Regions from separate parts of the Clostridium paraputrificum AGR2156 genome, predicted to be linked through region 3. Evidence: riboswitches for the same ligand, from Rfam matches in the RefSeq annotation. Region 3 holds a riboswitch; each other region holds the start of a gene.
What was found. A riboswitch is a leader RNA that binds a small molecule or an ion and turns the genes downstream of it on or off. The one in region 3 is predicted to bind thiamine pyrophosphate.
Positions count from the first base shown of each region.

Region 1: another riboswitch for thiamine pyrophosphate. It lies ahead of G594_RS0100635 (ABC transporter permease); the one in region 3 lies ahead of thiW (energy coupling factor transporter S component ThiW).
Region 2: another riboswitch for thiamine pyrophosphate. It lies ahead of thiD (bifunctional hydroxymethylpyrimidine kinase/phosphomethylpyrimidine kinase); the one in region 3 lies ahead of thiW (energy coupling factor transporter S component ThiW).

Region 1 covers NZ_AUJC01000001.1:137,085-141,331, forward strand. The annotation lists gene G594_RS0100625 (ABC transporter ATP-binding protein) at 1-146, opposite strand, end outside; gene G594_RS0100630 (ABC transporter substrate-binding protein) at 127-1,131, opposite strand; gene G594_RS0100635 (ABC transporter permease) at 1,133-1,909, opposite strand; TPP riboswitch at 2,019-2,123, opposite strand; gene G594_RS0100640 (TatD family hydrolase) at 2,179-2,916, opposite strand; gene G594_RS0100645 (MraY family glycosyltransferase) at 3,135-4,109, opposite strand.
Region 2 covers NZ_AUJC01000008.1:167,974-172,220, forward strand. The annotation lists gene G594_RS0109925 (MerR family transcriptional regulator) at 1-170, shown strand, start outside; gene G594_RS0109930 ([Fe-Fe] hydrogenase large subunit C-terminal domain-containing protein) at 208-1,557, opposite strand; gene G594_RS19915 (rubredoxin) at 1,662-1,826, opposite strand; TPP riboswitch at 1,975-2,087, shown strand; gene thiD (bifunctional hydroxymethylpyrimidine kinase/phosphomethylpyrimidine kinase) at 2,145-2,966, shown strand; gene thiM (hydroxyethylthiazole kinase) at 2,966-3,799, shown strand; gene thiE (thiamine phosphate synthase) at 3,786-4,247, shown strand, end outside.
Region 3 covers NZ_AUJC01000010.1:178,587-182,833, reverse strand. The annotation lists gene G594_RS0111850 (nucleoside kinase) at 1-17, shown strand, start outside; gene G594_RS0111845 (hypothetical protein) at 214-693, opposite strand; gene sdaAB (L-serine ammonia-lyase, iron-sulfur-dependent subunit beta) at 824-1,504, shown strand; gene sdaAA (L-serine ammonia-lyase, iron-sulfur-dependent, subunit alpha) at 1,504-2,385, shown strand; TPP riboswitch at 2,414-2,521, shown strand; gene thiW (energy coupling factor transporter S component ThiW) at 2,768-3,271, shown strand; gene recQ (DNA helicase RecQ) at 3,321-4,247, shown strand, end outside.

The sequences.
Region 1 (4,247 bases), on a different contig from region 3:
ATAGTACTCTTTCCACTTCCTGAAGGACCAACTATAGATACCAATTCGCCTTCATTAACTTCTATATTAATATCCTTTAAAATTACCATGTTATCAAAAGATTTTGATATTCCTCTAAGTAGCATTTTATTTTGGTAAGAACTCATTTGTATAAGCCTCGCTTGCTTTCATATCTTTGTTTATTAATTTGTACTCCAACATAAATTGAGTATAATTATCCCATACACTATCCTTCATTTCTCCCCATCTATTTGCATCTGATTTATATTCTTTAGCTAAGAACTTTTGACTTTCTACAGCTAAATCCTTATCTATTTCAGGTACTTCCTTAACTAAAATTTCAGCTGATTCTTCAGGGTTATTAATTGCAAATTCATAACCTTTTGAAGTTGCCTCCATAAACTTCTTAACCATGTCACTCTTTTCATTTAAAGTACTTTCTGATGAAGCAATAATTGGAGTATAGTAATCTAATCTTTCATCCAATTCTCTTAATGGGATATAATTAATATCAAAGTTTCTAAGCTTTGCAGATATATTAGTCCACCCTTCAAAAGTCCATTCAAAATCTAAGTTATTCTTAGTTGCAATAAAGAAATCTTCAGTTCCTACATCAACTGTAGTTAGTTTCGAAAAATCTGCTCCTGCCTTTTCCATAACAGCTTGAAGAATAGCCTTTTCACTAGGGCCTCCAAAGCCTCCATAAACCTTTCCTTCAAAGTCTTTTACTGTTTCTATATTCTTCTCCTTAGGAGATGCAAAACCTGATGTATTATGTTGTATTATTGTTGCAATTGCCTTAACAGGCATTGGTGAATCAGATGTTCTTGCATAAGTTAAATCCTCTTGATATGTTATTGCAAAATCACCTTTCCCAGCTGCAACAAGTTGAAGCGATGATCCTTCTGAGGGTTGTATTATTTCTACATCTAGCCCTAACTCTTTAAAATATCCCTTTTCTTTTGCTACATATATACCTGTATGATTAGTATTAGGAGTCCAGTCTAAAATAACCTTAACCTTTTCTAACCCCTCTTCTCCCTCACTTTTCTTTGATGCTCCACATCCTGACAACATCATTATTGAAGCTAATGCCATTGATATTATTGATACCATTCTTCTTTTTTTCATATTATTCTCCTCCATCCTTTATCTTTTTGTTCCATGGTGTAACTAATCTTTCTACTAAGCCTATCATAAAGAAAATAGCCATACTTAATATAACTATTATTACAATAGCCCCAAACATCTTATCTAGTGCATAAGCACTCCTTGCTCTAGTCATATATACACCTAGTCCCTTATCTCCTCCTAACCATTCTCCAATCACTGCACCCATTATACTGTAGGTTGCCGCAATTCTAACACCAGAAAAGAAATTAATTATCCCATAAGGTAGCTTTAAATGAGTAAATATTTTAAACTTAGATGCACCCATAAGCTTAAAATGATTAATAAAATCCTTATCTACATTTTCTAAGCCATCTGAAATACTAATTACAATTGGGAAGACGCATACTATTACAACTACTATAATTTTAGGTAATGCTCCAAAACCAAACCATATTATAAATAAAGGTGCTAAAGCTATAACTGGCACAGTTTGAGATACTACAAGCAGTGGATATAATCCCTTCTTTATAAATGGTACTAAATCCATTATTATTGCTAAAACAAGTGCTAATACTATAGCGATAATAAAACCTACTAAACTTTCATACAGTGTAGCTATAATATGTGGAAGCAGAGTATTAAAATCTTTAACTATTGCTTTAACAATGTCTGTAGGTGCTGGCATTATGTACTTTTCAACTCCACCTAACTCTATTACACCTTCCCATATAGCTAAAAAAACTAATAGGAAAACTAATGGCACTAACTTGTTACTAATTCTTTTTATTTTATTCAAAACTCCCCCTCCTTCTCTTTAGTATATTGATCAATACTATACTTTTCTGAAAAGTAAAAAAAGCATAGTACTTCCTAATCTGAAAATACTATGCGTTAGATAACTATTTATTATACATATTTTATCTTCCTACGTTGGCATTATCCAAATCAGGTCATGGGTCGAATAACTTATTCCTCTCAGGCTATCTCTTAAGCCTCCCCAGATAAATCTTTTCTTGTTTAATTTTACTATTTCATATTAACCCTTATTGCTTCATTAGTCAATAATTAATAATCATTGTCCATTAGTTTTCTCCAATTTTCCATTATTATCGACTTAATATCATCCCTTTTCAAAAGCTTAGAAATATCATTTACAACTCTCTTAACCTCACTTGGATATCCATAAACTCCATTAACCCACTCTAATGCTGTTGGCCCATCTGTTTCAGAAAGGAGTTTATCTAAAGGAATACGCTTTAACACCTCTTCTGTAACCTTAGAATATCCTATATCGACACTTATAGTAAAATAGCAGCCAAGCTTTATAAACTTATCTAATACGTCTAAATTTCCACTGTACCAATGAATAATAACTTTATTATAGCTATGTTCCTTCAAAATATTATAAATCTCTTCCTCTGCTCCTTTAGTATGAAGACAGACTATCTTTTTCCTCTTAATGCTTTCCTTCAATATAAACTTAAATATTTCTCTTTGCTTAGGAAAAGTACTCTTATCCTCAACCCAAACATAGTCTAATCCAATTTCACCAATAACCTTACTCTCTTCTATATATGGAATCAGCTCCTCTAACTCTCCAGAAAAACTTCCAGCACTCCATGGATGAATACCAAAACAAGGAATTATATATTCACTTCTCTTTCCATACTCCTCATTTAAAAGGTAACTATCTATATCCATACTATTAGCTAATGTAATAATCTTATTTTTATTTATATCCTCAATAGCTTTATCTATGTTCTCCTTAAAATAATCTAAATGTGTATGACCATCTATGTACATAAAACCCCTCCTTTAATCAGTGAATAGTTAGTGAATAGATAAGAGCGAATGGTGAATAGTTTAGGAATACAATCCTAAGGGATTGTATAAGTTCATCTCAATTAATCTTCTTATCTTAATTATCTTAACTAACTCTTGTACCTTCTTACCTTGCTTTTTACCTAAAAATAAAGAGAAACTGCAAAGCAATTTCTCATCCACATCTCTATTATCTAAAATTAGTATTTTAACAATAATAATATTATTGAAATAATACTAAATCCTAAACTAATAATCATTATATAATTTACACTTTGCTGAACTGTTAGTCCCTTTTCTTCAAGCCTATAGTGCATTTGACTTCTATCTGCTTGATAAACTGGCTTCCCCTCAGTGAATCTTTTAAATATAACAAAAAGGTTATCAAAAATAGGCACTGCCAAAGCTAATATTGGTATAAATAAACTCATTATTGTAGCTTGTTTAAATGCACCATCAATAGCTATTATACTTAATAGAAATCCAATTACATTAGCTCCTGAATCTCCCATAAAAACCTTTGCTGGATACTTATTATACTTCAAAAATCCTAAAATTGCCCCTCCAAGTATAATTGATAATACTGCAGACTCTCCCTGTTTTAATACAATTGCTGCAACAAAGAAGGTCATTGATGATATTAAAGATATTCCTCCTGCTAGGCCATCCATTCCATCAGACCAATTTATAACTGTAGTAACACCAAATATCCAAGTTATAGTTAATACAAATTGAATCCACTCAGGTAAAGATATATATATTCCAGTTAAAGGATTAGTAAACCCCAAAAAAACTACGCCTGACTTATAAACTAAAATAGCTGCAAATATCTGTACTATTAATCTTGGATATATAGCAAATTCCTTTCCCTTAGATTTATAATAATCATCTACTAATCCAATTCCTAAGATTAAAGTAGTAGCTATAAATACCCATACATATTCACTATTCTTTATCCCTAACCATCTAAACATAATAAAGCTAACAATAAAGAAACCTATGTAAATTCCTAAACCGCCACAAAGAGGTATCTCTCCCCTGTGCTTCTTTCTTTCTGTAGGTTTATCTGTAAATCCAACTTTTAAGGCAATTTTCATTAATTGAGGTATAACTAAATATACAATTAAGAAAGTTGCTAGCAATGCTATTATATAATGTTGTATATTAACTTGCATTATAAACTCTTCTCCTTAACGTTTTCTGTCATTATACTTTAAGGTCACAATACACTTAAGTGTATACTTACATAAGAATTATACTATTATGTAGTTTTTTAATCAATTACAAAAAAATTAATATTATATACCTTTCCA
Region 2 (4,247 bases), on a different contig from region 3:
ACTTCTACAAGGAAAGTGGATATTATGAAGTGTTTATTCCAAATATGAAGGTGCTAAGTAAGGAATATAGAGAGTATAGCGAAAAGCTTAACCTTATAAATGATAAGTTATCTAAAGAACTAGGAATAAAATATGATGAAAATTATAAAATAATTAGAGTTGATGAATAAAAGGAGTAAACACTGATGATAACAGTGTTTACTCCTTCTAAAATTCTCTTTCAAATAATTGGATTTTATCCTTATCTTCAAAGTCTTTTAAAGACTCTATTCCTAATCGGCCTAACACATCATCCAAGGTATCAGAGTGGACAGGCACCTGAATTGCAGATTCCTTAGCAAAATTATCTACAGCTTCCTTTCCTCTAGCAGTAGGAATATTAGCTTTAGGTCCACCAACACATCCGCCAACACATCCCATTCCTTCAAGGAAACTAGCATTTATTTCCCCATTTAAGGCAGAATTTAAAATCTTCTTACATTCAATCACACCATTTGCTTGAACAGCTTTAAAGTTCTTTATTTGGTCAGGATATAGCTCATTCAATACATCATGTACTGCTACTGATACACCACCAGTTCTCGCATATAATCTACCACCCTTAGAGGCATATTCCTTAGTTGGTACTCCTTCTAAATCTCTTGGTCTTATATCCATAGCGTTAAAAATTTCATCAACCTCTTGGAAAGTAAGTACAAAATCTATGGCACCAGCCACATCCTTTTCTTTAGCTTCAGCTTTTTTAGCAATACAAGGACCAACAAAAACAACCTTAGCATCAGGATTTAATTTCTTAATTACTCTACCTGCTGCAACCATTGGAGAAACAGAAGGAGAAAGATCATCAATTAATTCATTATATACTTTCTTAAGCATTCCAACCCACATAGGGCAACAACAGGATGTAATCATTAAATCATTAGGACCCTTTACATGTTTATTAAATTCAACAGCTTCTTTTATACTTAGAATATCTGCTGCAAAAGCAACTTCAATCATATCGGTAAAGCCCATTTGAATAAAAGCAGCTCTTAGTTGATCCATAGTTACATCATCACCAAATTGACCACTTATAGCAGGGGCAACAGCTGCAATAACAGTTTTATTATTTTTTATTAAGTCTATTATTGGGATATATTGAACCTTATCTAAGATTCTTCCAGATTTACATGAATCTATACATATGCCACAACCTAAACACTTATCACCATCTATTTCAGTACTTCCTTTTTCTTCATCAAAATATATTGCATCAAAAGGACAGGCTCTTTGGCAGTTATATTTGTTATCATCACCCTTGCAAGAATCGTCACTACAACATTGAAGTTTTTCTACAACTTTTTTTTGAACTGTATAATGAGTAATAGCTTTCTTTAAGTTATATAAATAATTGTTATCAAATTCTATTTTTACTCCACAAAGAGAAGTTATAATTTCAAATGTTTCCTGTGGAGATGATTCATGACAAGTAATAATTCTGTTTAAAGTTGTGTCGAAATCACCCTCATAATAAGATTTAACTAATGTATCAAATAAATCATTATATTTATTATGCATAATACCCTCCTACTGGAAATTTATAAATTAGTATATGTAAAAATACAATATTTATTCAAAAAAAAGAAAACCCCTATTGGAGTTTCTTTTATAGAATAGTTTAATTATTCAATTACTTCTTCAAAGCTTTCTTTTGTAGCATTACAAATTGGGCATGTCCATTCATAAGGCAAATCTTCAAATGGTGTTCCAGATTCAACTCCATTATCTTCGTCACCTATTTCTGGGTCATAAATATAGCCACAAATGGAACAAACATATTGTTTCATTTCATTTTCTCCTTTTCTGTTATAAACTTAATAAAAGTATATGCATTTATATTGATTGTGTACTATTACTTTAATAAATATATATAAATTATTAAAATATGACTACACTTGAGAAAAATGGTATATTATGATAAAGTTATTTTAGATAATAGAAACACAGGGGTGCTTAAATTGGTAAGCTGAGAGTGAAAGCCTTATACTTTCTAACCCTAGGAACCTGTTTGGTTAATACCAGCGTAGGAAGTTGTTAATGTAATTTGATTTTAAGGTACAAGCATCTTCTGCTTGTACTTTTTTTACTTTAAGGAGGAATTTATGATGAAACATTGTTTAACAATTGCAGGCTCTGATAGCTGTGGAGGAGCTGGAATTCAAGCGGATTTAAAAGCTTTTAGTGCAAATTATGTTTATGGAATGAGCGTAATTACTGCAGTAACTGCTCAAAATACTCAAGGAGTATTTAGTGTACAAGATATTGATGATGAAATAATAAAGAATCAAATTGACGCAATATTTACTGATATTAGGGTAGATGGAGTAAAGATTGGAATGGTTTCTAAGATAGAAACTATAAATGCTATTGCAGAAGAACTTAGACAATATAAACCAACTAATTTGATAATAGATCCAGTTATGATTTCTAAAAGTGGGTTTTCCTTACTAAAACCAGAGTCTAAAAAGACTTTAATTAAAAATCTATTGCCCTTAGCAGATTTAATAACGCCCAATATTCCTGAAGCTGAAGAAATTCTTAAAGAAATAGGGTCATCAATTATAAATATAAAAACAAAAGAAGACATGTGTGATGCTTGTAAAGAACTAATTAAATTGGGATGTAAAAATGTTCTATTAAAAGGTGGACACCTAGATGGTGAAGCTATAGATGTGCTTTTTAACGGAGAAGAATTTCACTATTTTACTTCTGAAAGAATTGACACAAAGAATACACATGGAACAGGTTGTACTTTATCATCAACAATAACTGCAAATCTTGCACGAGGATTATCTATGGAAGAAGCAATAAGTGAAGCAAAGAGATATATTACAGTTGCAATTAAGCATTCTTTAGATATAGGTAAGGGTGTTGGACCTACAAACCATTTTTATGAATTATATAAGAAAAGTGGTGTGATAGAATAATGGATATAAAAACTTATATAGGTAATTTATTAGAAAATGTGAGAGAGAGAGCACCTTTAGTACATCATATTACTAACTATGTAACAGTGAATGACTGTGCTAATATTACTCTAAGCATTGGTGCATCACCTGTTATGGCAGATGATATAAATGAGGTTGAGGCTATGACTTCTATAGCATCTTCTCTTGTAATAAATATAGGTACATTAAATTCTAGAACAGTAGAATGTATGATTAAGGCTGGAAAGAAGGCTAATGAAGTTGGAATTCCTGTCATTTTGGACCCAGTTGGTGCAGGGGCTACACCATACAGGACAAAAGTAGCAAAAACTATAATGGATAATATTGAGTTAGCTGTAATAAGGGGAAATTTATCTGAGATAAAGACTCTATATGGAATTAATACAAAAACTAAAGGAGTAGATTCATTATATGATACTTCTATAAAGGATGAGCTAGAGAAAGGTAAACTTTTAGCAAAGGATTTCTCTAAAAGGGTAGGTTCAATAATAGCTATAACAGGAGCAGTTGATATTGTTACAGATGGAAAGATGATTTATACAGTGGAAAATGGACATAAAATTATGTCTAAGATTACAGGCACAGGATGTATGTGTTCTTCTCTTATTGGATCATATTTAGGGACTAATGAGGACAACCTTCTAGCAGCTTTAAGTGGAGTTGTTTCTATGGGGATATCTGGAGAATTAGCTTATGAAAGTCTAAAAGAAGGTGAAGGAACAGGTACTTTTAAGGTTAAGCTTATGGATAATATTTATAATTTATCAAAGGAAGTAATTGAGAAAAGAGGTAAAATAAATGAAGAATGTTGATTATACACTTTATCTTGTAACAGATAGAGATGTTTTAAGAGGAAGAGATTTAATAAAATGTATAGAGGAGAGCATTTTAGGTGGAGTAACCTTAGTTCAATTAAGAGAAAAGAATGTTACTTCTAGAGAATTCTATGAAATAGCTATTAAGGTTAAAGAAGTAACTTCAAGGTATAATATACCTCTAATAATTAATGATAGATTAGATATTGCACTAGCTATTGATGCTGATGGCCTTCATATAGGTCAAAAGGATTTACCTGCTTCGGTAGCTAGAAAGATTCTAGGTAAAGATAAAATACTAGGAGTATCTGCTGCCACTTTACAAGAATCTCTAAAAGCTGAGAAGGATGGTGCAGATTACTTAGGTGTTGGAGCTGTTTTTAGTACATCAACTAAAAAAGATACAAGAGATGTATCTTATGAAACTTTATCTAGCATTACTTCA
Region 3 (4,247 bases):
GTTTTTATAAATATTGAAGAGAGGTTGCTAAGTAACTTCTCTTTTTAAATAGCTTAATCTTAATAATAAAAATAATATTATTTTTATTATTAAGAAAAGAATTTTTCTTATAATAATTCTAAAAAATATATATTTATATAAATATGTAAATATACAACAATAAAAAAAGAGAATCCTTGCTATAGATTCTCTTTTATCAGTATCAATATTAAACTATCTACTTAACTTTTTAACTGCAACATTTTTATTTTCTAATTTCTCTATTAGGTAATCAATATCTCCAGCTTTAAGAATATAAGATAACTTTTTCGCTTTATCATTAAATTCAAAGGAGATAATTTTTTTGGGAGAACCTTTGTCCCATTTAACAGTTACGCACCTTATGCTCTCATATTTAAATTTATTATTAAATAGAACCATGCTATCTCTAGAAAACATTACTAGATTAAAGACAAAAGAAACAAAAAGCAAAACAAAAAATAAAATTATTCCTATAGTTGTAGTTTCAACAACAGACATATATAAAAGTAGTAAAGCAGCACAGAAAAAGTTCATTTTATCTTTGAAAAATATTTTAAGATGTAACTCTCTTTGATTTCCATAAAAATCACATATGTTTAATAAGAAATATAAAGCAAATAATATTCCTAGGAAGATTGCAAAACCAAAAATTATATTAAGAATAATGTTCATAAAAAAATCCCTTTCATTGTTGTGGGGGGGAATAAATTCCATAAATTAAGTATAGCAAAATAAAGATTGATAATACAGATAAAATTACTTAAACTAAAAGTAAAATAACTAATGATTAAGGAGAGGTTTTATGAAGAGCGTAGGCGTTTTTGATATTTTAGGTCCTATAATGGTTGGTCCATCAAGTTCTCACACTGCAGGAGCTGCAAGACTTGGAAAAGTAGCAAGATCTGTAGCTAATGGTCCCTTAAAAAGCGTAAAGTTTTTATTGCATGGTTCTTTTGGGAAAACCTATAAGGGACATGGAACAGATAGAGCATTAGTTGCTGGAATACTTGGAATGGAGCCTAGTGATATAAGATTAAGAGAGTCTCTAGAAATTGCTAAGAGAGAAGGGTTAGAATTTGAATTTATAGAAACAGATTTAGGAGATGCTCACCCAAATACTGTTAAGTTTATTATGGAAACTAAGAAAGGAAATTACTGTGAAGTTATAGGTTCTTCCATTGGTGGAGGAAGTATACAGATAACAGAAGTAAATGGCAATAAAGTGGAATTTACTGGAGATTATCCAACATTAATAATATCTCACCAAGATGTACCTGGAGCAGTTTCTAATGTTACCTCGATACTTTATAAAGAACACATAAATATTGCTTTTATGAAGGTTTTTAGAAAGCAAAGAGGTAAGGGGGCTACAATGGTATTTGAAGTAGATAATAGATTAAACGATGATGTAATAGATGAAATTAAAGGGATAGATTCTATAAGTAGAGTTATTAGAATAAATCCAGTTAAGGAGGAGGAATAATGGATATAGCAAGAAGTGGAGAAGAACTTTTGAAAATTTGCCAAGAGGAGAATATATCTCTTAGCGAATATGCTATAAGATATGAAATAGAAGATAAGGGAATATCAAGAGAAGAACTTTTTGAAAAGATGAGAAAAAATCTACATGTTATGATAACATCTGCTAACGAGGGAATGGAAAAAGAAGTTTATTCAGTTAGTGGTCTTATAGGTGGAGATGCATATAAATTAAAAAAGTATCTTGAAAAAGGAGAGACATTAACAGGGGATACTATGGTATTAGCCATGGCTATGGCATTATCCTCATCAGAAGTAAATGCAGCTATGGGGAAAATTGTAGCATGTCCTACTGCAGGTTCTTGTGGAATATTACCGGCAGTTATTTTAGCAGCAGGAAAAAGATTAAATAAAACAGAAGATGAAATGATAGAAGGATTATTTGCATCAGCAGCTGTGGGAATGATAATAGGTATGAATGCAACACTAGCTGGAGCAGAAGGTGGATGCCAAGCAGAATGTGGTTCAGCTTCAGCAATGGGAGCAGCAGCTGTAGTAGAAATGATGGGTGGTACTCCTAAGATGAGTTTAGATGCAGGTGCAATAGTACTAAAGAATGTACTTGGACTAGTATGTGACCCAGTTGCTGGATTAGTTGAAATACCATGCGCAAAAAGAAATTCTTCGGGAGCTATTAGTGCTTTATGTACAGCTGATTTGGTTATGGCAGGTGTAGAATCAAAAATACCTTTTGATGATGCAGTTTCTGCAATGTATAAGGTAGGTAAATCTCTTCCAGCATCATTAAGAGAAACTGCTTTAGGTGGAGTTGCTATAACTAAAGCAGGATTAATGCTAAAAAAGAAAGTTTACGGAGAAGAGTAAAACTGGTAAGATAAAAGTGAAAATTACATAAATTTACTAGGGGAGCTAGTGCTCTGGCTGAGAATGGAAAGAAAGTTCCTAAACCCTTGAACCTGATATGGTTAGAACCATCGTAGGGAAGTGATAAATTAAAAATATAAAAGTTTATTTGCGTGGCCCTATTAGGCTACGCTTTTTTATTCTTTAGGAAAGTAGATTTATTATTAATTGAGGATAACTTCAACAATTTGGCTATATATTCGCTAATTTATGCCTAAAGAATTAAAAAAATTATATGAGATTGGTCTTTTGCTCACATGCTTTTCTTAAAGCAGAGTGTGATGAAAAAATCGAAGACTCGGTAAGTTCATATTGACGATTTTTTTACGAATTGGAGGTAAATATGGAGAAAAAGGGATTATCAAAAAAATTAGCATTAAGTGGTGTGCTTATAGCAATAGCAACTATATTGGGAACTTTTTCAATTCCTATATTTGGAGCAAGAATGTCCCCAGTACAACATTTTGTAAATGTGGTTACAGCTGTTACATTAGGTCCAGGATATGCTTTAGGAAATGCATTTATAGCTTCTACCCTTAGAAATATTTTAGGTACTGGCAGTCTTTTAGCCTTTCCAGGGAGTATGATAGGAGCATTTTTATCAGGAGTTTTATATAAAAAGTTTAATAATATAGAAGCAGGATTATTAGGAGAAATAATTGGGACAGGCTTTATAGGGGCCTTAGTTGCATATCCCATTTCAACTTTAATCTTAGGTAAAGAAGTTGCACTGTTTGCTTATGTTATACCATTTTGTATTAGCTGTATAGGTGGAGGAATAATAGCTTATACATTTTTAAAGATATCAACAGTTAGAAAAGTTTTGTTCTCTTTTTTTATTGATTAAAATATTGTAAAATGGACAATAGTAAAGAAATATAGAAAGAGGTGAGTATTTGAATATCAAAGATACAGCTTTATATGCATTAAAAAAATTTTATGGATATAATAGCTTTAGACCAGGGCAAATGAACATAATTTTTAATATTCTATCTAAGAAGGATGTTTTTTGTATAATGCCAACAGGCGCTGGTAAGTCAATTTGCTATCAAATACCAGCCTTAATAATGAATGGTGTTACCTTAGTAATATCTCCTTTAATATCCTTAATGAAGGATCAAGTAGACTCCCTTAAGGAGAATGGTATTACTGCTACATATATAAATAGCACTCAAAGTATGGAGGAAATAAAGGATATACTTAAGGATGCATCTTTAGGTTTATATAAATTAATATATATTGCACCAGAGAGATTAGAGTCTAAAGTTTTTGTTCAAATGATAAGAAATTTACATATTTCGCAGGTGGCGGTAGATGAAGCACACTGTGTTTCAGAATGGGGACATGATTTTAGAATTAGTTATAGATATATAAAACCTTTTGTGGATTTGTTACCTAATAGGCCAGTTATATCTGCATTTACAGGTACTGCTACAGATGAAGTTAAAGAGGATTCTATGAATCTTTTAGGACTAAGAAATCCAATAAAATATGTAGGTGATATAAATAGAGAAAATCTTTCTATTAATATTTTCAAAGAAGAGGATAAGTTAGAAGGAATTAAGGATATTATAAGAGAGCATGAAGATGAATCTGGAATAATATACTGTTTGTCTAGAAAAGAAGTGGAAAATTTATATACTTATTTAAGGGAGTATGGGTATAATGTATCAATGTATCATGGAGGGCTAGAAGATTATGATAAGGAAAAAGCTCAAGATGATTTTTTATTTGAAAGAACAAATATTATGGTAGCTACTAATGCATTTGGTATGGGAATAGATAAATCAAATGTAAGATACATAGTTCATTGTACAATTCCT